Regions from separate parts of the Frateuria sp. YIM B11624 genome, predicted to be linked through region 3. Evidence: predicted binding sites of a transcription regulator. Region 3 holds the regulator's gene; each other region holds the start of a gene.
The links. The regulator sigma-54, encoded in region 3, starts transcription at its own class of promoters, with help from an activator protein. The targets are predictions, from matches to a motif close to TGGCACGNGCNTTGC.
Positions count from the first base shown of each region.

Region 1: glnA (type I glutamate--ammonia ligase) is a predicted target of sigma-54. The motif match lies at 3,746-3,760, and genes of this name have one in related genera.
Region 2: AAIL17_RS13855 (PilZ domain-containing protein) is a predicted target of sigma-54. The motif match lies at 3,150-3,164, and genes of this name have one in related genera.
Region 4: fliE (flagellar hook-basal body complex protein FliE) is a predicted target of sigma-54. The motif match lies at 2,358-2,372, and genes of this name have one in related genera.

Region 1 covers NZ_JBCNYA010000057.1:1,579-7,251, forward strand. The annotation lists gene AAIL17_RS18065 (TonB-dependent receptor) at 1-1,687, opposite strand, end outside; gene glnA (type I glutamate--ammonia ligase) at 2,294-3,703, opposite strand; gene AAIL17_RS18075 (undecaprenyl-diphosphate phosphatase) at 3,967-4,764, shown strand; gene AAIL17_RS18080 (LysR family transcriptional regulator) at 4,849-5,673, opposite strand, start outside.
Region 2 covers NZ_JBCNYA010000027.1:32,689-38,361, forward strand. The annotation lists gene AAIL17_RS13840 (hypothetical protein) at 1-1, opposite strand, end outside; gene AAIL17_RS13845 (AMP-binding protein) at 100-1,797, shown strand; gene AAIL17_RS13850 (hypothetical protein) at 1,917-2,564, shown strand; gene AAIL17_RS13855 (PilZ domain-containing protein) at 2,623-2,991, opposite strand; gene AAIL17_RS13860 (segregation and condensation protein A) at 3,695-4,597, shown strand; gene scpB (SMC-Scp complex subunit ScpB) at 4,630-5,496, shown strand; gene AAIL17_RS13870 (pseudouridine synthase) at 5,493-5,673, shown strand, end outside.
Region 3 covers NZ_JBCNYA010000008.1:91,583-97,255, forward strand. The annotation lists gene hpf (ribosome hibernation-promoting factor, HPF/YfiA family) at 118-441, opposite strand; gene AAIL17_RS05970 (RNA polymerase factor sigma-54) at 561-2,003, opposite strand; gene lptB (LPS export ABC transporter ATP-binding protein) at 2,092-2,811, opposite strand; gene lptA (lipopolysaccharide transport periplasmic protein LptA) at 2,815-3,462, opposite strand; gene lptC (LPS export ABC transporter periplasmic protein LptC) at 3,428-4,030, opposite strand; gene AAIL17_RS05990 (KdsC family phosphatase) at 4,021-4,572, opposite strand; gene AAIL17_RS05995 (KpsF/GutQ family sugar-phosphate isomerase) at 4,641-5,648, opposite strand.
Region 4 covers NZ_JBCNYA010000014.1:92,950-98,622, reverse strand. The annotation lists gene AAIL17_RS09315 (PilZ domain-containing protein) at 1-490, shown strand, start outside; gene AAIL17_RS09310 (sigma-54 dependent transcriptional regulator) at 866-2,293, shown strand; gene fliE (flagellar hook-basal body complex protein FliE) at 2,414-2,737, shown strand; gene fliF (flagellar basal-body MS-ring/collar protein FliF) at 2,777-4,465, shown strand; gene fliG (flagellar motor switch protein FliG) at 4,465-5,475, shown strand; gene AAIL17_RS09290 (flagellar assembly protein FliH) at 5,475-5,673, shown strand, end outside.

The sequences.
Region 1 (5,673 bases), on a different contig from region 3:
AGGCCCAGGTGAAGTCGGCCTGCGCGAAGTTCTGCGAGGTGTCGGTGTTGACCATGTTGGAGCCGGTCGAGCCCAGGTCCACCTGCCCCGCGCCGGCGAGCATGTTCTCAAGCACATCGGGCGCAGCGGTGATGGTCGGCCGGCCGTTGATCGTCCACGCGGCGCCGTTGCTGCCGTCCACCCACTGGCCGTTGACGAAGTTGCGCGGCTTGGCGGCCATGCCCAGTTCGATCGACGGGCCACCCGTGGCCCAGGTGCGGCCGACGTTGAACGAGCCGCTCAGGGCGCCGCCGTTGTCCCATTCGCCCATGAGGTTGGCCGTCTGCGAGGTGGCCTTCTCGACCGAGTAGTTGCCGTTGAGCCACGGAATCTCCGTGGAGCAGACGTCCACCGCCTGGCGCGGCTCGCCCGTGACGGGGTTGGTCGTCGAATTGCAGCCCTGGCCTGCGGGCGGAAGCACGTAGTTGGCGCCGGTGACGACGGTGCCCGACGGATCGAACGTCAGGCCGCCGGGGGCGAGCAGCCGGCCCTGTTGGTTGCTGAAATCGCTGTCGTTGGGCAGGCCCCACTCGGGGATCTCCAGCGTGTTGGTGATCTGCGACTGCTCGCGCTGGAAGCGGAAGTAGTTGCCGGTCAGCAGCAGGTGATCGAAGGGCTTGAATTGCAGGGTGGCCTGGGCGCCCTTGGTCTTGAGGTCGAGCTGGTTGCGGCTGGTGGAAAACTGCTGCGGCATCCAGTAGCCCGAATACGGGTTGCCCGCCTGGTCGACCACGCCGTTCCCCCACAGGTCGATGTTCGAAGCGACGCTGCTGTCGTACGGCTGACCGCGCACGTTGACCGGCGGTTGGGCACACGTCGTGATGTCGGAACAGTTGTCCGCCCACCAGTGCCAGCTCGATGCGTTGGCCGTGTAGTCGACGTCGCGGCGCTTCTGGTACGTGCCGGCGAGCAGGATGCCGAAGGTCTCGTCCTTGTTCTTCCACGACCACAGCGCCGAACCCTGCGGGGTGATCTTGCTGCTGTTGTCCGAGCCGGCGGCGGTGAGCGACACGAAGCCGTCGTTCGCCGCCATCTCCAGCGGACGGCGCGTGCGCAGGTCCACGTTGCCGCCGATGCCGCCTTCGTCCAGGCGCGCTTCCAGGCTCTTGTAGAGCTTGATGTCGGAGAACATGTTGGCCGGCATCAGCGTGTAGTTGAACGAGCGCGTCAGGCCGGCCGAGGTGTCGGCCGAGGCCACGTAATTGCCGTTCAACTCGGTCAGCGTCAGCTCGGGGGCGAGGCCGCGGATGCTGACCGTCTTGCCTTCGCCGGATTCGCGGGTGATGACCACGCCGGGCACGTGCGCCAGCGCATCGGCGATGTTCTTGGCGGGGAACTGCGCGATGTTCTGCGCGTTGATCACCTCGACGATCGAGTTCGAGTCGCGCTTGTCCTGGATGTTCTGGTTGATCGACTGGCGATAGCCGCTGACGATGACCGCCTGCAGGTTGGTCGCCTGCTGCTTGTCCGCCTTCTTCGCCTGCGCGCCGTCGGTCGCCGGTGGCGGCGCGGTCGTCGAGGCGGCCGCCGGAGCGGTCTGCGCGGCGGCCGTCCCGGGCAGGCCCAGGCAGGCGCCGAACGGCAAGGTGGCCGCGACGAGCGCGGCGTACAGCGGCTTGCGGGTAAAGACGTGTGGCAGATGCGTCATTGGTGTGATCCCCATTTGGTGTGCGTCCTTCCGGCGGACTCGGATCCGCTCATCCGCGTTTGGCGGAATCGGAAGACGGCTGGCCGCGTTGCTCCTGCCCCACCGGCTGGCGTTGTCCGGTACGGGCGCGAAATGGCGCGGTAATCCCCCTCGCGTGGTCGTGCTCTTGCCGGCTGTCGCCTCCTGGAAACATTGGATCGATCCAAATTTCGGGTGCAGATTGGGTGCTCGAAGCCGTGGTTTTCTTCCCCGGGGTGTTCCGGCGAGGGGAGCTGAAGCCGCGGACCGCCTGTCCGCCTACCTGCGCCGTGGCGTCCGACTAAAAGGCGGCCGACGTGAAGACAAGGTGATGGAAGATCCGGCCGGTTCCAGGCGGGCGAACGCCGTCCCACAGGCGGAGCCTGCCTGCGAAGCCTTGCGGGAGTTCGTGTCGGGGCTCGTCCCGGGGTCGGACCGCGCGTAACCGTCGGGTGAACGCCGGATCGGGAAGCGCCGCACGGGCCGGAGAAACCTCCACGGTTCGGATTTTCCTGCGGACATGAAAAAGCCCTGCCGGTCGCCCGGCAGGGCTGTTCGGATGACCTGGGGAGCCGCAGCTCCGGGCGGTCAGATCGCGTAGTACATCTGGAATTCCAGCGGGTGCGTGCTGGCGCGGTAGGCGGTCACTTCCTTCATCTTCAGCTCGATGTAGGCGTCGATGAAGTCGTCGGTGAACACGCCGCCGGCCTTGAGGAACTCGCGATCCTTGTCCAGCGCGTTGAGCGCCTCGTCCAGGCTCGCGCACACCTGCGGGATGTTCTTCTCCTCTTCCGGCGGCAGGTCGTACAGGTCCTTGTCCGCCGGCGCGCCCGGGTCGATCTTGTTGATGATGCCGTCCAGGCCGGCCATCATCAGCGCGGTGAACACCAGGTAGCCGGAGTTCATCGGATCGGGGAAGCGCACCTCGATGCGGCGGCCCTTCGGGCTGGACACGTACGGGATGCGGCAGCTCGCCGAGCGGTTGCGCGCCGAGTAGGCCAGCATCACCGGCGCCTCGAAGCCCGGCACCAGGCGCTTGTAGCTGTTGGTGGTGGAGTTGGCGAACGCGTTGATCGCCTTGGCGTGCTTGAAGATGCCGCCGATATACCACAGCGCCAGCTGGCTCAGGCCGCCGTACAGCTCGCCGGCGAACAGGTTCTGCCCGTCCTTGGCCAGCGACTGGTGCACGTGCATGCCCGAGCCGTTGTCGCCGACGATCGGCTTGGGCATGAAAGTCACGGTCTTGCCGTTCTGGTGCGCCACGTTCTTGATGACGTACTTCATCGTCATCAGCTCGTCGGCCTTCTTCACCAGCGTGTTGAACTTGACGCCGATCTCGCACTGGCCGGCGTTGGCCACCTCGTGGTGATGCACCTCGACCACCTGGCCGAGCGATTCGAGCACCTTGCACATGTCCGCGCGCAGGTCGCCCAGCGAGTCGACCGGCGACACCGGAAAGTAGCCGCCCTTCACGCCCGGGCGGTGGCCGGTGTTCTGGCCCTCGTACTTGTAGCGCGAGCTCCACGAGGCTTCTTCGGAGCCGATCTCGTAGAACACGCGGCCCATGTCGTTCTGCCAGCGCACCGAGTCGAAGATGAAGAATTCCGGCTCCGGACCGAAGAAGGCCGTGTCGGCGATCCCGGTGGACTTCAGGAACGCCTCGCCGCGCTTGGCGATCGAGCGCGGATCGCGGCCGTAGGCCTGCATGGTCGAGGGCTCGAGCACGTCGCAGTGCAGGATCAGCTGCTTGTGCTGCGAGAACGGATCCAGGTGCGCGGTGTCCGGATCGGGCAGCAGCACCATGTCCGACTCGTTGATGCCCTTCCAGCCCGGGATCGAGGAGCCGTCGAACATCTTGCCGTCCTCGAACGTGCCCTCGTCGATGGCGTGTGCGGGGAAGGTGACGTGGTGGTGCTTGCCGAGCATGTCGGCAAAACGCAGGTCGACGAATTCGACGTCGTGTTCGGCGATCAGGTCGAGCACTTTCTGGGCGGTCATGGGCGCAAGCCTCGGAGCGGTGAATGGGATGCGCGCGTTGTTGCAATGCGCATGCCAGCGGTGCCCGAAGCGGGGCGCACCGCCGGAAGAGGCCGCCATGGCGCGCCGCGGCGCGGATCGGCCGCGCAGGATGGCCGCTTGCGGGCGTCCAGTTGCACCGGTTCCATCCATCCATTGCACCTGTTTGGAGCAATGAACGCTCACGCCGCCCTGTCCGCTTCCCCGTAAGCTATGCCGCTTTACGCATCGCCGGAGAGTCCTTAGTGAGCGACCTGATCCGCGTCATCCTGCTCGGCATCATCGAGGGCATCACCGAGTTCCTGCCGATCTCCTCGACGGGCCACCTGCTGATCGCCGAGCAACTGGGGCTGGGGCAGCGCTCGGACCTGTTCAATATCGGCATCCAGGCCGGCGCGATCCTGGCGGTGACGCTGATCTACTGGAAGCGCCTGTGGCAGTTGCTGACCCAATGGCGCGATCCGGCCAACCGCGACTATCTGGCCAAGCTGACGGTGGCGTTCCTGATCACCGCGGTGCTCGGCTTCATCGCGGTGAAGTGCGGCTTTACCTTGCCCGACACGGTCACGCCGATCGCCTGGGCGCTGGTCATCGGCGGCTTCTGGATGCTCGGCGCCGAGGCGGTCGCGGCACGCCAGCCGGACCGGCGCGAGGTGACCTGGACGGTGGCCGTGCTGGTCGGCATCGCGCAGATGCTCGCCGGCATCTTCCCCGGCACCTCGCGCTCGGCCGCGACCATCTTCGCCGCGCTGCTGGCCGGCACCAGCAACCGCGCCGCGGCCACCGAATTCGCCTTCCTGGTCGGCATCCCGACCATGTACGCGGCGACCGGCTACGAGCTGCTGAAGGTGCTGAAGAACGGCGGTGCGGTGCACGAGGACTGGAGCGCGCTCGTCGTCGGCTTCGTGGTCTCGGCGATCGTCGCCTTCGCCGCGGTGAAGTGGCTGCTCGGCTACATCCGCACGCACCGCTTCACGCCGTTCGCGATCTACCGTATCGCACTAGGCCTCGCGTTGCTGCTGTGGTTGCCCGCCGGCGGTTGAGCCATCCGGCCAGCCTGCCGGGTGCGGCCACTGGCGCCGGACGCCTCATGACCGCGGCCGACGCCGGACAAGCTGAAACACCGCTCAGGCCAGCGTTGCAACCTGTGGCGTCACCTTGCCGGCCGGGCGCGCCGGCAGCCGGAACTGCGGCTCATTGGTCCGCTCGAACAGCTCGCGTACCCATTCGATGAAGGCCTGCACGCGTGCGGACAGGTGCTTCTTCTGCGGGTAGACGATCCACACCGGCTTGCCGGTGGAACGGGTGTCGGTCATGACCAGTTCGAGTTTGCCCAGGTCGAGCATGCAGGCGATCATCATGTGCGGCGCCTGGGTGATGCCCAGCCCCGCAGCGACCGCCTGGATCACCGATTCGGCGTCGTTGATCAGCAGATGGCCTTCGACGTCCACGGCGATCGGCCCGTTGGCGCCGTCGAACATCCACTGCCGCGGACGGCCGTTGGGATAGACGTAGTTGATGCAGCGGTGCTGCTTGAGGTCCTCGATCGTCCGCGGCGCGCCGTGGCGGGCCAGATACTCGGGCGAGGCGCACACCACGTTGCGCAGGTAGCCGATCTTGCGCGCGATCAGGCTGGAGTCCTCCAGTTCGCCCACGCGGATGGCGCAGTCGATGCCCTCGCCGTTCATGTCGGCCGGCAGGTCGCTCATCGACAGTTCCAGCCGGATGTCGGGGTAGCGCTGCTCGAATTCGGTCAGCCGCGGGATCACCGCCGCGCGCCCCACCGCCAGCGAGAGGCCCACGCGCAGCCTGCCGATCGGCTTGCGGTTGGCGTAGCCCAGCGCCTCGGTGGCTTCGGCCAGGTCAGCCAGGATGTCCTTGCAACGGGCGTGGAACACCGCGCCGTCGTCGGTCAGCCGCAGCGAGCGGGTGGAACGGAACAGCAGGCGCGC
Region 2 (5,673 bases), on a different contig from region 3:
TGGACCCTCCGATGCTCGCCGCAGCGCGGCTTGCTGCCGTGCGCGGGCGTATGCTCCAATGCCTCGGCCGCATGGCCGAACGGGGAACAGGAACACTACATGAGCAACGAGCGTCCGTGGCTTGCCCACTATCCGCATGATGTGCCCGCGCAGATCGACGTCAATGCCTATGCATCGGTGGCGGCGGTGGTGGAAGAAGCCTTCGGCCGGTTCCGCGACCGCCCGGCCTTCGCCAGCTTCGGCAAGTTCCTGAGCTACGGAGAAATCGAGACGCTGAGCCGCCAGTTCGCCGGCTACCTCACCGGCGCGCTGGGCCTGAAGAAGGGCGACCGGCTCGCCATCATGATGCCCAACGTGCTGCAGTACCCGATCGCGCTGTTCGGCGCGCTGCGCGCCGGGTTGGTGGTGGTCAACACCAATCCGCTCTATACCGCGCGCGAGCTGAAGCACCAGCTCGAGGACTCCGGCGCCAAGGCGATCGTGGTGCTCGACAACTTCGCCTCCACGCTGCAGGAAGTCATCGGCGAAACCCACGTCGAGCACGTGATCACCACCGGCATCGGCGACCTGCTGGGCTTTCCCAAGGGCGCGCTGGTCAACTTCGTGCTCAAGCACGTCAAGAAAATGGTACCGGCCTACTCGCTGCCGCAGGCGGTGCGCTTCCGCGACGCGCTGGCGCAGGGCGCCGCGCACCCCATGCCCACGGTCGAACTCGGCCACGACGACCTGGCGTTCCTGCAGTACACCGGCGGCACCACCGGCGTGGCCAAGGGCGCGATGCTCAGCCACGGCAACATGGTCGCCAACATGCTGCAGGCCAGCGCCTGGATCGGCGACCTCGCGAAGCCCGGCGAAGAGGTGATCATCACGGCGCTGCCGCTGTACCACATCTTCTCGCTGTGCGCGAACGGCCTGGTGTTCATGCGCCTGGGCGGCCTAAACTGGCTGATCACCAATCCGCGCGACATGCCCGGCTTCGTCAAGGAACTGAAGAAGTCCGGCTTCACCGCGCTGACCGGCGTCAACACGCTGTTCAACGGCCTGCTCAACACGCCCGGCTTCGCCGAGCTGGACTTTTCCCGCCTGCATCTGACCTTGGGCGGCGGCATGGCCGTGCAGCGTGCGGTGGCCGAGCGCTGGAAGAAGACCACCGGCTGCACCCTGGCCGAGGCTTACGGCCTGACCGAAACCTCGCCGGCGGTGTGCATCAACCCGCTGGACCTGAAGGACTACAACGGCTCCATCGGCCTGCCGGTGCCTTCCACCGACGTGGCCATCTGGTCGGAGGACAACCAGCCGCTGCCGATCGGCGAAGTGGGCGAACTGATGGTGCGCGGTCCGCAAGTGATGCAGGGCTACTGGCAGCGCCCCGAGGAGACCGTCAAGGTGCTCGGCGCCGACGGCTGGCTGCACACCGGCGACATCGCGCGGATGGATGCCAACGGCTACGTCTACATCGTCGACCGCAAGAAGGACATGATCCTCGTGTCCGGCTTCAACGTGTATCCGAACGAGGTCGAGGACGTCGTCATGCAGCATCCGGGCGTGGCCGAGGTGGCCGCGGTCGGCGTACCGGACGAGCACTCCGGCGAGGTGGTCAAGCTGTTCGTGGTGCGCAAGGACCCGGCGCTCACCGCCGAAGCGCTCAAGCAGTTCTGCCACGACAACCTGACCGGCTACAAACGGCCGCGCCAGATCGAGTTCCGCGATTCGCTGCCCAAGTCCAACGTGGGCAAGATCCTGCGTCGCGAATTGCGCGACGAGGAGAAGAAGCCCATGGAGATCTCCGCCGGCTGACATGCGGACGCGCACACCGCCTACGTTGGCGGCATCGCCACGGGCGGCGGCTCGCCCCGCGACAAGAGGAGCGCCGTCCTGCTGGCGGAAAGCACTCGCCACTCCCTACGGAGGAAACGATGAAGCTCCCGCTGACTTTTCCCTGTTTCCTGCTCTTGCTTGCATCGGCAGGCACGGCAGCGAAAGAGGCCACGCCTGCCGCCGATACCATGGCCAAGGCCGAGGCCTCTCCGGCCGCCGCAGGCAAGACCCCTCCGGAGATGAACAAGCTTTATCCCCGGATCGGAACATGGCAGGCCACCATCAGGACCCTGCCCAGCCCCGGCTCGCCGCAAGGGGGCATCGACGACGGCGTCATGACGATCAAAAAGGGTCCCGGCGGGTTTTCCATCGTGCAGGATTTCCAGTCGCGCGGCGCCAGCGGCCACCTGGTCGGCCAGAGCACCACGTGGTGGGACAAGCCGACCGGCTCGTACAAGAGCGTCTGGTGCGACAACATGCAAGGCTGCACGGAATTCACGACCATGGTGCAGGGCAACTCCTGGACCGTCGAACTGGACGGCATGGCCAACGGCAGGAAAGTCCACACGACCATCCGCGCGACCATGAGCCCGGACCACGACTGCATCCACGAGGAGTTCGCCAACGCCTATGACGGCGGGCCTCCGCGAACGGAAACGGTCAGCGAATACCGGCGGATGATCCCCGGCGTGCCAGCGGAAAAGCAGCCGTCCTGCGGGAAGGGAAGCGACGGGTCGTCGCGGTAGCCGGTCGGTCGACCGGCGGAACCGGTGCCCGCGTGAGCCCGGCATCCGGCCGGAGGCGTCACTCCTCCCGCCAATGCTCCAGGATGTCCGCGTAGCCACCCAGCAGGTTCCACAGCGGGACCTGTTTGTCTTCGGGGATACGCGAGTAGGCGAAGCCGATGTGGCGGTCGGAAATGCGCGCGACCACCGCCTCCAGATGGATGTGCAGGTCGCGGCCGAAGATCATGTCCAGCACCCAGGCCTGGCCCAGTTCCCCCTGCCAACCCAACGGCCGGCGCAGCAGCGCGCCCGTGGCCGAGATGTCGACCAGTTCGGTCGGGTGCGACTGCACGCCGTGGCTCATCAGCACGGTCGTCTCGATGCGCATGCGCGCGGGCCGCAGGAACTTCGGGCCCGATTCGTCCGCCACGTTGTCTTCGATCGTCATCTAGCTCCCCAAGCGAGGCGCGCCCCGCGCCTCCTGCGACGTCCCTGCGATCGTACGACGCATCCCGCGTCTCCATCGACAGGCAAGCTGCCTTGCAACCCACCTGGCATTCATGGCGGCTTGCGCGGCGAGGCGCCGGTCGTCTCACGGCACGCGAAGCAAACGCCATGCCATCCTCGGGGCGGGGGCGACATCATCCCACAACCGCCAGGCAGGCCGCAGGAAGTGCCGCGCGCGGGGTTTGCCGGACGCAACGTGTCACATGCTGCCCCAGGCGTACGCACCGCCTGGTCCCGCCGACGAACGGGCCATCGGCGCATACTGGACTTGCCGCAACGCTGCCGCTAACCTGTCGTCCATGCCTTAGGTTCCAGCGTGCGCCGTGCCGGTCGGTACCGGTCACCGCGGCACGTATCCCAGGTTCCGGCAGATCGATTTGAACCGTCCGCGGCGCCGTGTCGCCATCCTGTCCTGCGTCCTTGCCACGGCCCGATGCCCGGCGCGGACGCCATGGTGGTCGCCTGAACCCGCCTGATCGAACCGCCGCCAGAGCGGCTTCGTCATGCGACATCGCAGCGATGGCTGCCGTCGGCCCCGGGGCCGCGGTCGCGAGGGGAAAAGTCCGTCCACAGGGCTCCGCCCGACAAGGACGACAGGTTTGAAAGCATTGCCGGCCGCGTGAGCGGCCCCACGACATGCATTGATGAGCACAGAACCGCAGCAGCCGGCCGTACCGTCGCAGGACGCCTTCGCGTCGATCCCCCAGCAGCAGGAGATGCCGCTGGCGATCGTGCGCGGCGAACCGTTGCTGCAGATGCCGCAGGACCTGTACATCCCGCCGGACGCACTGGAGGTTTTCCTCGAGGCGTTCGAAGGTCCGCTGGACCTGTTGCTGTACCTGATCCGCCGGCAGAACCTGGACATCCTGGACATTCCGATTGCCGAGATCACCCGGCAATACATGGAATACATCGACATGATGCGGGACGTGATGCGGCTGGAACTGGCCGCCGAGTACCTGCTGATGGCCGCGATCCTGGGCGAGATCAAGTCGCGGCTGCTGCTGCCGCGCCCGCCGGCCGAGGAAGGCCTCGAGGACGACCCGCGCGCCGAACTGGTGCGCCGCCTGCAGGAATACGAGCGCTTCAAGAAGGCCGCCGAGGACATCGACACCCTGCCCCGCGTCGAGCGCGATACGGTGGCCGTGCACGCCGAGGTGGGCGAGCGCAACGTGGTCAAGCTGCCGCCGCCGCTGGACCTGAAGGAAATGCTGCTGGCGCTCAAGGACGTGATGCACCGCGCCGAGCTGTTCGGCCACCACGCGATCAAGCGCGAGGCCCTGAGCGTGCGCCAGCGCATGGGCGAACTGCTGAGCCGGCTCGAGGACGGCACCTTCCACCGCTTCGAAAGCCTGTTCGACGTCAGCGAAGGACGCCTGGGCGTGGTGGTCACCTTCCTGTCGATGCTGGAGCTGGCCAAGGAAATGCTGGTGGAGATCGTGCAGGAAGAACCGCTGGCGCCGATCTACGTCAAGGCCAAGGCTGCGCTGGCCGAGGAAAACGCCGAACTGCCGGACGACATGCCGGTTTCCGCCGCCGCCGAATGAGGCGCCGGTCCACCCGAACCATCCCCTAGGCCATGCAGATCGAGCAACTCAAACCGATCATCGAGGCGGCCCTGCTCGCCGCCAGCCAGCCGCTCACCGTGGCGCAGCTCGGCGAGCTGTTCGTCGAAGAGGAGCAGGTCGACCGCGAGGCGATCGCCCGGGCGCTGGAAGCGCTGGCCGAAGACTGCGCGGGCCGCGGCATCGAGCTGAAGGAAGTCGCCTCCGGCTTCCGCTACCAGGTTCGCCAGGACGTGCACCCGTGGGTGTCGCGCATGTGGACCGAGAAGCCCAGCCGCTACTCGCGCGCGCTGCTGGAAACGCTGGCGCTGATCGCCTACCGCCAGCCGATCACCCGTCCGGAGATCGAGCAGATCCGCGGCGTGGTGGTCTCTTCCAACATCATCAAGACGCTGGAGGAGCGCGAGTGGGTCCGCGTGGTCGGCCACCGCGACGTGCCGGGCAGGCCGGCGCTGTTCGGCACCACCCGCGCCTTCCTGGATTACTTCAACCTCAAGTCGCTGGACGAGCTGCCGCCGCTGTCCGAGATCCGCGACATGGAAGACCCGCAATTGCGGCTCGACCAGGAACCGCTGCCCCCGCCGGTGATCAAGGACCTGCCGATCGATCCGGACGAGGAAGGCGCCGAACCCGGGCGGGACGAAGCCCCTGCCGCGTCGGACGAGACCACCGGAGCCGGCGACGACGACCTGGTTTCCGCCGAGGAAACGTCGGCATCTACCGAAACCGTCGCCGAAGCCGCCGACAGCAACCAAACCACCGCCGCGCCCGACGATGAGGCGCCCGCCCCCACCCCATCTGCCACTGCCGACGAGGCAGCAGCCCAGGCGGACGTCGACACCGACGCCGCCGAGCAGGACACCGAGGAGTACCGCGCATGACTGCGCCGCAGAAATCCGTCTTGACCCTCAAGCGCGAAACCCGCGCCGAGGCCGCCGACATCCCCGCCCTGGAGGAGCGCCTGCACAAGGTGCTGGCCAACGCCGGCCTGGGCTCGCGCCGCATGCTGGAGCAGCGCATCCAGAACGGCGAGGTCGAACTCAACGGCGCCCCGGCCG
Region 3 (5,673 bases):
AGCGTTCGCGGGGAAAGGCTCGGGGACTGGCATGGCACTTTGGCCCGCGAAAGCTTGTGCTCCGGACAAAAAAGACCCGCCACGAGGGCGGGTCCCTTTCGTCCGGATGCAGGCCGTTCAGCCGAACTGCCGCGCGTCGCGCGCCTCCTGCGGGTGCTTGTCGGTCACCTTGTCGCGGTGGCGGCGCAGCTGCGCGGCCAGCTTGTCGAACACCATGTCGATGGAGGCGTACATGTCGGCCCCGCACGCCGCGGCGTGCAGGGCGGCGCCATTGGTGGTCAGGGTCGCATCGGCACAGTGCTGCAGCTTGTCCAGCGACAGCACCATGCTCAGGCCGGTGCATTTCTCGTCGAGGCGGGTCAGGCGATCGAGCCGTGACGTGGCATGTGCACGCAGGGCGGGGGTGACTTCGATCTGCTGGCCGGTGAGTTGGAACTGCATGGTTCGCCTCCTCTGGTACAGGCCGCCGTGGGGCGGCGGGGTCAGCATGCCGGTGGTCTTGCGGCACGCCGGTCTCTCATTCCTATGGGAGCGTTCTGGCCGGTTCCAAGTCCTCCTGTTCAGCCGGCGCGCTGGCGCTCGCTGGAACTGGGGATGCGCAGGGCCTCGCGGTACTTGGCCACGGTGCGGCGGGCCACCTGGATGCCCTTGCGGTTGAGCTCCTCGGCCAGTGCCTGGTCGGACAGCGGCTTGCGTGTGTCCTCGGCGTCGATGAGCTTCTTGATCATGGCCTGGATGGCGGTGGCCGAGGCGCCGCCGCCGTCTTCGGTGGAAACGCCGCTGGAGAAGAAGTACTTCAACTCGTAGGTGCCGCGCGGCGTGTGGATGTATTTGCGCGTGGTCACGCGCGAGATGGTCGATTCGTGCATGCCGACCTCCTCGGCGACCTCGCGCAGCACCAGCGGGTGCATCGCCTCGGGGCCGTAGTCGAGGAAGGCGCTCTGCCGGCGCACGATGGCGTCGGCGACCTTCAGCAGCGTCTCGGCGCGCGATTCGAGGCTCTTGATCAGCCAGCGCGCCTCCTGCAACTGGCCGCGCATCCAGCTGGCGTCCTCGCCGCGCGCCTGCGCGATCAGGCTGCAGTAGTGCTGGTTGAGGCCCAGCCGCGGCTGGCAGTCGGGGTTGAGGCTGACCTTCCAGCGCGTGCCTTCCTTGTAGGCGTAGACGTCGGGCGCGACGTACTCCACCGGGGTGGCATCCAGTGCGGCGCCGGGGCGCGGGTCGAGGCTGCGAATCAACAGCGCGGCGGCGGCGACGTCCTCCTCGCTGGCGCGCAGCTTGCGCGCGAGCCTGGCGACGTCGTTGCGGGCGAGCAGTTCCAGTTCGCCGGCGACGATCTGCATCGCCAGCTCGCGATGCGGCGTGGAAGCGTCGAACTGTTCCAGCTGCACGCGCAGACAGTCGCGCAGGTCCAGGCTGGCGATGCCGGTCGGATCGAAGCGCTGCAACTGGCGGCGCACCGTCTCGACTTCCTCGACGCTGGCGTCCAGGTCGGCCGGCAGCGCGGCGAGCACGCCGTCGAGGCCCTCGGCGAGGTAGCCGTCAGCGTTGAGCGCGTCGATGATGATGGTGGCGATGAGCCGCTGGCGGGTGTTCAGCGGCGTCAGGTTGAGTTGCCACAGCAGGTGTTCCTGCAGCGTCTCGGGCGCGGCGTTCTGCGGCTCGAAATCCTCTTCGCCGCGGCTGCCGGCGCCGCTGGCGCTGCCGCTGAGCGAGAAGTCGATCGGCGCTTCGGCCGGCGCATCGGGCTCGCTCCAGTCGGCGCCGTCGTCGACGTCATGGTCGACCGTGGCCGCCTCGGCCGGTGCGGCCGTGAAGCTTTCTTCCTCGGCCTCGCCCGGAGTGGCTTCCTCCTCGAACTCCAGCAGCGGGTTGCCCTCGGCGATCTGGCGCAGTTCGGCCTCGAGCTCCAGCTGCGAGAGCTGCAACAGCCGGATCGCCTGCTGCAACTGCGGCGTCAGGGTGAGCTGTTGGTTGAGGCGGAACTGCAGTCCGGGTTTCATGCCAGCCGTTGGGGAGGAACGTGCGGGTCATCCTACCCCGCTGGCTGTGACGCGACCATAGTCGTGGCCGGCATTCGCCGGCGCCGCGTCACAGCTTGAATTCGCGCCCCAGGTAGACCTCGCGCACCTTTTCGTCGGCGAGGATGTGCGCGGGGGTGCCGCGCGAGAGCACCTCGCCGTCGTTCAGGATGTAGGCGCGGTCGCAGATGCCGAGCGTCTCGCGGACATTGTGGTCGGTGATCAGCACGCCGATGCCGCGTTCCTTCAGGTGCCGCACGATGCGCTGGATCTCGCCGACCGAGATCGGGTCGACGCCGGCGAACGGTTCGTCCAGCAGCATGTAGCGCGGTTGCGCGGCCAGCGCGCGGGCGATCTCCACGCGTCGGCGCTCGCCGCCGGAAAGGCTGATGCCCTTCTGGTCGGCGATGTGCGCGATCTTCAGCTCGTCCAGCAGGCCTTCCAGCTGCTCGTTGCGCTGGCGCGCGTCCAGACCCTCGCGCAATTCCAGCACCGCCATGATGTTGTCGGCCACGCTGAGCCGGCGGAACACCGAGGCTTCCTGCGGCAGGTAGCCGATACCCATCCGCGCGCGGGCGTGCATGGGCAGGCCGGTGATGTCCTGGCGGTCGAGGCGGATGGTGCCGCCATCGGCCTCGATCAGGCCCACCACCATGTAGAAACAGGTGGTCTTGCCGGCGCCGTTGGGGCCGAGCAGGCCGACCACTTCGCCCTGGCGGATGGAAAAACCGAAATCGCGCACGACCTGGCGCGAGCGGTAGCGTTTCTGCAGGCCTTCGGCAGCGAGCATCGGTCAGGGATGCCCGGCGCTGGTGGCGGGGGCGGGCGCCGACGCGCTGGTGGCCGGCGCCGGACTGCTGCTGGCCGGTGCCGTTGCGTTGCCGGCGGGCGCTGCGGCGCTGCCGGCCGGCGCAGCCGTCGCAGCCGGCTTGGGCTTGGGCTTGAAGGTCATGTGCACGCGGCCGTCGCCGCCGCTGTCGCCGGTCATTTCGCTGGTCTGCGTGTTGTAGGTGAGCCGGTCGCCGTGCGCTTCGCCGCGGCCTTGCTGGGTGATCGAGGCATGACCCTGCAGCACCGCAAAGTCCTTGGTGACCTGGTAGTCGATGGTGGCCGCCTCGCCCTGCATCAGGTTGCCGTTGTCGTCCAACTGCTGCAGGTGCGCCGGGCTGCCGGTCAGCACCACGCGGCTGATCTCGCTATTGGCGTCGAAGTACACCTTGCCGTGGTCGGCGGTCGCCTTGAGCGACCCCTGGGTGATGACCACGTTGCCGGTCAGCGTGCTCACGCTGTTGGGTTTCTGGAAACCATCGAAATGCGACGCGTCCACGTTCATCGGCTGGTCGCGGTCGGTCTTCTTGGCCTGCGCCGGCGCCAGCACGAGCAGGCCCAGCAGGGCCAGCGCGCAGCTAGCGCGCACGCTGGCGAGGCGGGAACGTGGCATGGACGTCATCGAGCAGCTCCAGGTGTTTGTCGTTGAGGTCGGCACGCATGCCGACGCCGTGAATTCTAGTGCCGCCCTGCACCAACTGCGCCGGGGCGGCGGTCTCCAGGCGGTTCTGCTTGGGCCAGGCCGTGACCTCGGAGGTGTCGAGTGTCGTCCGCGGCGTGTCATCGAACGCTGCTCGTTCCATGTGCACCGGCCCCTGCAGCTTGAGCAGCGTGCCGTCGCGGTTGACCCAGCCGTACAGCGAGCGGCCGAGCCAATCGGGCACCGCCGCCTGGTTGGAGGGCAGGCGGAAATCGGGCGCGTTGATGTACAGCGACTCGTCGCCCTCGCGCCGCTCCAGCCGCGGTGCATCGATCAGGAAGCTGGGCAGGCCATCGGTGCCGTACTGGACGAGCTTGAAGTCGGTGAGCGTGTAGCCCGAACGAGGCGGTCCGACGAACGGGTTGGCCTTCGGCGCCGGCCCGATCCACCACAGCAGCAACTGGGTGGCGCCAGCCAGCAGCGCGACCACGACGATGGCCGCCGCCAGACGGCGGTCGCGCAGCCATTCCCTCACCGCCAGCGCTCCTTCTCGTTGCCGGCCTTGCCCTGCGCATGCAGGATCAGGTCGCACACCTCGCGTGCGCCGCCCTGGCCGCCGGCGCGGGCGGTGGTCCAGTGCGCCTGCTCGACCACCCACGGATGGGCGTTGGCGACCGCCACCGCCAGGCCGACCACGCGCATGGCCGGCAGGTCGGGCAGGTCGTCGCCGACGAAGGCGACCTGCTCGGGGGCGAGCTTCAATGCGTCGAGCAGCTCCATCAGGCAGGCGCGCTTGTCGCCCTGGCCCTGGTAGACGTGCGTGATGCCCAGTTCCTCCGCGCGCAGCGCGACCGGGTGGCTGATCCGCGCGCTGATGATGGCCACCTGCACGCCGTGTACCTGCAGGCGCTTCAGGCCCAGGCCGTCCTGCACGAAGAACACCTTGGTCTCGCGACCGTCCTCGCCGTAGTAGAGGCGCCCGTCGGTGAGCGTGCCGTCCACGTCGAACACCACCAGGCGAATGCCGGTGGCGCGGGCGATCAGGTCGGCGGGCAAGTTGGCGAGGTAGGAAGAAGTGGGCACGGTTCGGAACTGTCGTGGAAGAACGTCAAAAGCGACCTTGCCTGATTTGTCCGATTTGTCGAGACAAATCAGACGACCCTTGCGCGCAGCAGATCGTGGATGTTCAGGGCGCCGACCACGCGCTGCTGCTCGTCGACCACCAGCAAGGCATGGATCTGGTGCTTTTCCATCAGCTGCGCCGCTTCGATGGCCAGCTTGTCCGAGGTGATCGTCTTGGGGCCGCGCGTCATCAGCGCCTCGACGTTGGCGCCGCGCAGGTTGACCTCCTCGTCGTCCAGCGCGCGGCGCAGGTCGCCGTCGGTGAACACGCCGAGCAGGCGCCGCTCCGCATCGACCACGGCGGTCATGCCCAGATGCTTGCGGGTCATCTCCATCAGCGCCTCGGTGAGGCTGGCGTCGGGCGCCACCATCGGCACGCCCTCGCCGGTGTGCATGATGTCGCTGATGTGCAGCAGCAACCGGCGACCGAGACTGCCGGCCGGGTGCGAACGGGCGAAATCCTCGGCGGTGAAGCCGCGCGCCTCGAGCAGCGCGATGGCCAGCGCGTCGCCCATCACCAGCGCCGCGGTGGTGCTGGCGGTGGGCGCCAGGCCCAGCGGACAGGCTTCGCTGGAGATGCTCGCGTCCAGGTGCACGTCGGCCTGGTGCGCCAGCGAGGACTTCGGGTTGCCGGTGATGGCGATCAGCGGAATGCCCTGGCGCTTGATCACCGGCAGGATGAACAGCAGTTCGTCGGTCTCGCCGGAATTGGACAGCGCGAGCACCACGTCGTCGGGCTGGATCATCCCCAGGTCGCCGTGGCTGGCCTCGCCCGGATGCACGAAGAACGATGGCGTGCCGGTGGAGGCCAGGGTGGCGGCGATCTTGCGCCCGACGTGGCCGGACTTGCCCATGCCGGTGACCACCAGGCGCCCGCGGCAGGCCAGGATCAGCCGGCAGGCCTGCACGAAGTCGGCGTCCACGCGCGGCTCCAGCGCGCGGATCGCGGCCGCCTCGGTGGCGATCACCGTGCGTGCGCTGCGGGCGATGGCGTCCGGATCGAGGTTGGCGGCGGGCGGGGCGATGCGTGCGTTCATGGGGTCTCGTGGGCAGCGGGAAGCC
Region 4 (5,673 bases), on a different contig from region 3:
CAGCCAGCCGCTTGCCTGGCCGGTGCCCGACGCGCTCGCCCAGCGTCTGGCCGAACGCAATACGGCCGCGCTCGCTTCGGTCGCCGCACTGGAAGAACGCCGCGCCGAGAATGCCGACGACGACAGCCCGGTGATGCAGGAACTGCTGCGCCTGGACGCCAAACTCAACGCGCTGATCGACATGATCAATCGCGTCGCGCTCCCGGCCGACGCGCTGCCGCCGCGGCAGCCCTTGCGCTTCAACGCGATCGGCGCGGTGCTGCCGGCTGCGCTGGTGCAGTCAGGGGAAGCCCTGCTGCTGCGCCTGCGATTCGACGCCTGCCCGGGCGTGCCGCTCGAATTGCCCTCGCGCATCGAGCGCCGGTTCGATGACGGCCGCGCCTTCGTCGCGTTCCATGCATTGGGCGATGGCGTCGCTGCGTCACTCGAACGTTTCGTGTTTCGTCACCACCGACGCAAAGTGGCAGGTGCGCGTCAGGCCAACGGCTGAGGCCGTGTCGGCGTCGCGTGAAGCGGCGCACCTGCCGCACGTGAAGCACTTCACACTTTTGCAGGCTCGCGCGTCGTCGATTTGACGGTCGCCGGAGCGCCGGTGTCACGCAGGGTCACCCGCCGTCGGACGCATGGCGCCGGCAAACCGTCGTCGTTGCTTGCCTCGCGCCTAACAAGCCGTCGACAGATTCTTCACAGGTGACGCATTAGGGCCACCCGCCCGTCCGCGGACAGCCCGCACGCGCGCCCGCGCTGGCCTTCTTCTTGCTCCCTCCTCCGCGAGCCCGGTGACGGAAAGCCGGCATCTGGAAGTACGAACACTGCGGGACGGTCGGCGGTTCGTCGTTCAAGTCGCGAAGCGGAGATACATGCAATGAGCAAGGTCGATTTCCTGGTGATCGAGTCGAACGAGGCGCGGGCCGAATCCATCGTCTCCGCGTTGCATTTCCTCGGTTATCACCCGCAGCGGGGCGCGGACTGCACCGCCGTGGAGGAATCGACCCACGCCTGGCGTGCCGTTTACGTGGGCACCATCGACGACGCGACCGAAGCCGAGCGCCAGTTCGCGCTGCTGGGCGACGCCGCCAGCCACGTGCCGGTGCTGCTGGCCAGCGATTCGCAGTGGGCCGCGCGCCTGTGCGCCGCCAGCTCGCCGTTCGCCGCGCGCATCGGCATGGTGGAATTCCCGCTGCGCTACGAGCAGCTGGCCGAGGTGATGCGCAGCCTGTACGCGCGCCTGCTCGGCGGCCGCCGCGGCGAGCTGCGTTTCGTCGGCGACTCGGCGCCGATGCGCCACGTCAACGCGCTGATCCGCCAGGTCGCCCCGTTCGACTCGTCCGTGCTGGTGCTCGGCGAGTCCGGTACCGGCAAGGAAATGGTCGCCCGCACCATCCACGAGTGCTCGCCGCGCCGCGACAAGCCGTTCGTGGCGATCAACTGCGGCGCGATTCCGGCCGAACTGCTGGAAAGCGAACTCTTCGGTCACGAAAAGGGCGCCTTCACCGGCGCGATCAGCGCGCGCAAGGGTCGCTTCGAGATGGCCGAGGGCGGCACGCTGTTCCTCGACGAGATCGGCGACATGAGTCTGCCGATGCAGGTCAAGCTGCTGCGCGTGTTGCAGGAACGCATGTTCGAGCGCGTCGGCGGCAACAAGACCCAGCGCTGCGACGTGCGCATCATCGCCGCCACCCACCGCAACCTGGAGCGGGCGATCGCCAACGGCCAGTTCCGCGAGGACCTGTTCTACCGCCTCTCCGTGTTCCCGCTGGAAATGCCCGCGCTGCGCGAGCACCTGGACGACCTGCCGGTGCTGATCGGCGAGTTCAACCAGCGCCTGGCCCGCCGCGGCCTGGGCAGCGTGCGGTTTTCCGCCGGCGCGCTCAACGCGCTGCACCAGTACGCCTGGCCGGGCAACGTGCGCGAGCTGTGCAACCTGGTCGAGCGGCTGGCGATCCTCTACCCGCACGGCGAGATCCGCGGCAGCGACCTGCCGGAGAAATACCGCGGCCGCCAGGCCGTGGAGGAAACGCAGGGCGCCGCCTCGCTGCTGGCGATGATGGAAGGCGCCCCGGCGCCGACCCAGATCACCGCCCCCACGCATGCCGCCGATGCCACGGTGCTGCCCGAGGGCGGGCTCGACCTTAAGGACCACCTGGCCGACATCGAAGTCGGGCTGATCCGCCAGGCGCTCGACCTCACCGGCGGCGTCGTCGCCCATGCGGCCAAGCTGCTGCACATGCAGCGCACGACGCTGGTCGAGAAGCTGCGCAAGTACGGCCTGCAGAACAGCCTGGCGGCCTGAGCCCGGGTTTCGATGCGCTCGTGGCGACTGCCACGGGCACAGGCCGAAGCCGCCGCCAAAGCCCTGGCACGGCTCGTGCAGTCCCCAGTCTCGAAACCCGCCACGCGCCGGAAACCCGACATGAGCACCATCGACGTCAACAACCTGCTCGCCCAGATGCGCCAGCTCTCCTCGCAGGTGCGTCCGGCGGAAACCGCGTTCAAGGCGGCGCCGGCGGCGAAGGCGGATTTCGGTTCGCTGCTGAAGGAATCGATCGCCAGCGTGGGCCAGAGCCAGCAGCAGGCCGGGCAGATGGCGGCGAGCTTCGAGCGCGGCGACCCGGGCGCGGACCTGGGCCGCACGATGGTGGCGATCCAGAAGGCCGACCTCTCGCTGCGCGCGATGACCGAAGTGCGCAACAAGCTGGTCGATGCCTACAAGGACATCATGAACATGCCGGTCTAAGCGACGGCATTCCATTCGCTCTACGGATGAACCCTTCCCATGGCTGACAACGCCATCGCCACCACCGCCGACAGCCCGGCCAGCCGCTTCGACCTCAGGCAGCTCGCGCGCAGCCCCGCCTCGCGCCAGTTGCTGCTGCTGGTCGGCATGGCCGCGGCCGTCGCGCTGGGCGTGGCGGTGGTGCTGTGGTCGCGCGGCCCCAACTGGGGCCTGCTCTACGCCGGCCTGGGCCAGCAGGACGCCGCCGCGATCACGCAAGCGCTGCAGTCGACCAACACGCCCTACAAGCTGGGCGACGACGGCGGCTCGATCATGGTGCCGGCCTCCGACCTGGCCGCGGTGCGCCTGCGCCTGGCCGGGCAGGGCCTGCCGCAGGGCACGGCCACCAATACGCTGCCGCAGGCCGACTCGCCGTTCGGCATGAGCGACCTGGCCGAGCGCACCCGCTACCAGCAGATGCTCGAGACCGACCTGGGCAACACCATCGGCAGCCTGCAGGGCGTGCGCTCCGCGCGCGTGCACCTGGCGATGGCCAAGCCGTCGGCGTTCATCCGCGACAGCCACGAGGGCAGCGCCTCGGTGCTGGTCACGCTCTATCCCGGCCGGCAGCTGGACGCGAGCCAGGTGGCCGCGATCGTGCACCTGGTCGCCGCTTCGGTGCCGGACTTGGACGCCAAGCAGGTCTCGGTGATCGACCAGCAGGGCCAACTGCTCACCGGCAGCGATCCGGACAGCGCCGCCGCCGTGGGCGACAGCCGCCTGCGCCTGGCCACGCGCATCGAGAACACCTACGCGCAGCGCATCGAGGAACTGCTCACGCCGCTGGTCGGCCCGGGCAAGGTGCACGCGCAGGTCTCGGTCGATCTCGATTTCAGCAACACCGAAAAGGCCACCGAAACCTTCGACCACGACCATCCCGCGCTGCGCAGCGAGCAGACCAGCAGCGAGCGCCGCGGCAGCGGCAGCGTCGCCGACGGCGGCGTGCCGGGCGCGCTGAGCAACCAGCCGCCGGTGATGACCGCGCAGCCGACCGCCGCCAACCCGAACGCGGGCGGCAAGGCCGCCGCCACGCCCGCGCCGGCGGCCGCCACGGCGCAGGCCGACACCGGCGACAGCTCCTCCAGCGCCACCCGCAACTACGAGCTCGACCGCACCATCAGCCACACCAGCGACCCGGCCGGCCGGCTGGCGCGCCTGACCGTGGCGGTGGTGGTCGACAACAAGACCGTGAGCGGCCCCAAGGGCGACACCAGCGTGCCGTTCACTCCGCAGGAACTGGACCACCTGACCCAGCTGGCCAAGAACGCGGTCGGCTTCGACCAGGCACGCGGCGACAACGTCAGCGTGATCAACCAGGCCTTCCACACCGCGCCGACCGCCGATGCGCCCGAGCAGCAGCCGTTGTGGCAGCGTCCCGGCGTGCTGGATCTGATCAAGCAGGCGATCGGCGTGCTGATCGCGCTGATCGTCGCCTTCGGCCTGCTGCGCCCGCTGCTCAAGGGCCTGCTGCGCAGCGCGCCGCAGCCGGCGCTGGCCGGCGCCGGCGGCAGGATGCCTACGGTTTCCGTGCGCGTGGCCGATGACGAGGAGGATGAGCGCAGCCGGCTGGCCGGACCCGCTCAGGTGCTCGGCTACGAACAGAAGGTGGGCCTGGCCCGCCGCATGGTGAGCGACAACCCCAAGCAGGTGGCTCAGGTGGTCAGGAACTGGGTGGGTGAGGACGGCTGATGTCCGGCAAGGCAGACACGACCATTACCGGCGCCCAGCGCGCCGCGATCCTTCTGCTCACCCTGGGCGAGCAGGACGCCGCGGAGGTGCTCAAGCACCTGTCCGCGCGCGACGTGCAGGCGGTCGGCCAGGCCATGGCCGTGCTCACCTCCGTCTCGCGCGAGCAGGTCGACCAGGTGCTCACCAAGCTGCACGACGACCTGGGCCGGCAGACCGCGCTCGGCGTCGGCACCGAGGACTACATCCGCAAGATCCTCACCAACGCGCTGGGCGAAACCAAGGCCGGCAGCCTGATCGACCGCATCCTGCTCGGCCGTTCCAGCAAGGGGCTGGAATCGCTCAAGTGGATGGAAGGCCGCGCCATCGCCGAGATGATCGGCCAGGAACACCCGCAGATCATCGCGCTGGTGCTGGCGCACCTGGAGCACGACCAGGCCGCCGAGGTACTCGGCTACCTGCCGGCGCGCACGCGTTCGGACGCGATCATGCGCATCGCCACGCTCGACGGCGTGCAGCCGCATGCGCTGAACGAGCTGGACGAGATCATGGAGCGCCAGTTCTCCGGCAACACCAACAAGTTGAAGTCCGCCAGCGTCGGCGGCCTGAAGGCCGCGGCCAACATCCTCAACGCGATGGAGACCAGCCGCGAGGCCGAGCTGATGGCCGCCATCCGCAGCCACGACGCCGCGCTGGGCAGCAAGATCGAGGACCTGATGTTCGTCTTCGACGACCTGGTCGAGCTGGACGATCGCTCGATGCAGGCGCTGCTGCGCGAAGTGCCCTCGCCGCGCCTGATCGTGGCGCTCAAGGGCGCGGAGCCCGCGATCCGCGACAAGATGTTCGCCAACATGTCCAAGCGCGCGGCCGACATGCTGCGCGACGACCTGGAAGTGGCCGGCCCCGTGCGCGTATCCGAGGTCGACGCCGCGCAGAAGGAAATCCTCGGCATCGCGCGCCGTCTGGCCGACGCCGGCCAGATCACCCTCGGCGGCGGGGATGACCTGGTCTGATGAGCGCCGTGCTCAACCGCGACGCGGTCACCGGCTACCAGCGCTGGGAGCCGCCGCAGGTCGGCGATGCCCCGGCCGCGGCGCCGGCGGAATCCGCGAACCATCCCACCGTCAGCGACCTGGAGGCGCTTCAGCGCCAGGCGCGTGACGAAGGCTACGCCGCCGGCCATGCCCAGGGCCTGGCCGAAGCGCGCGCGC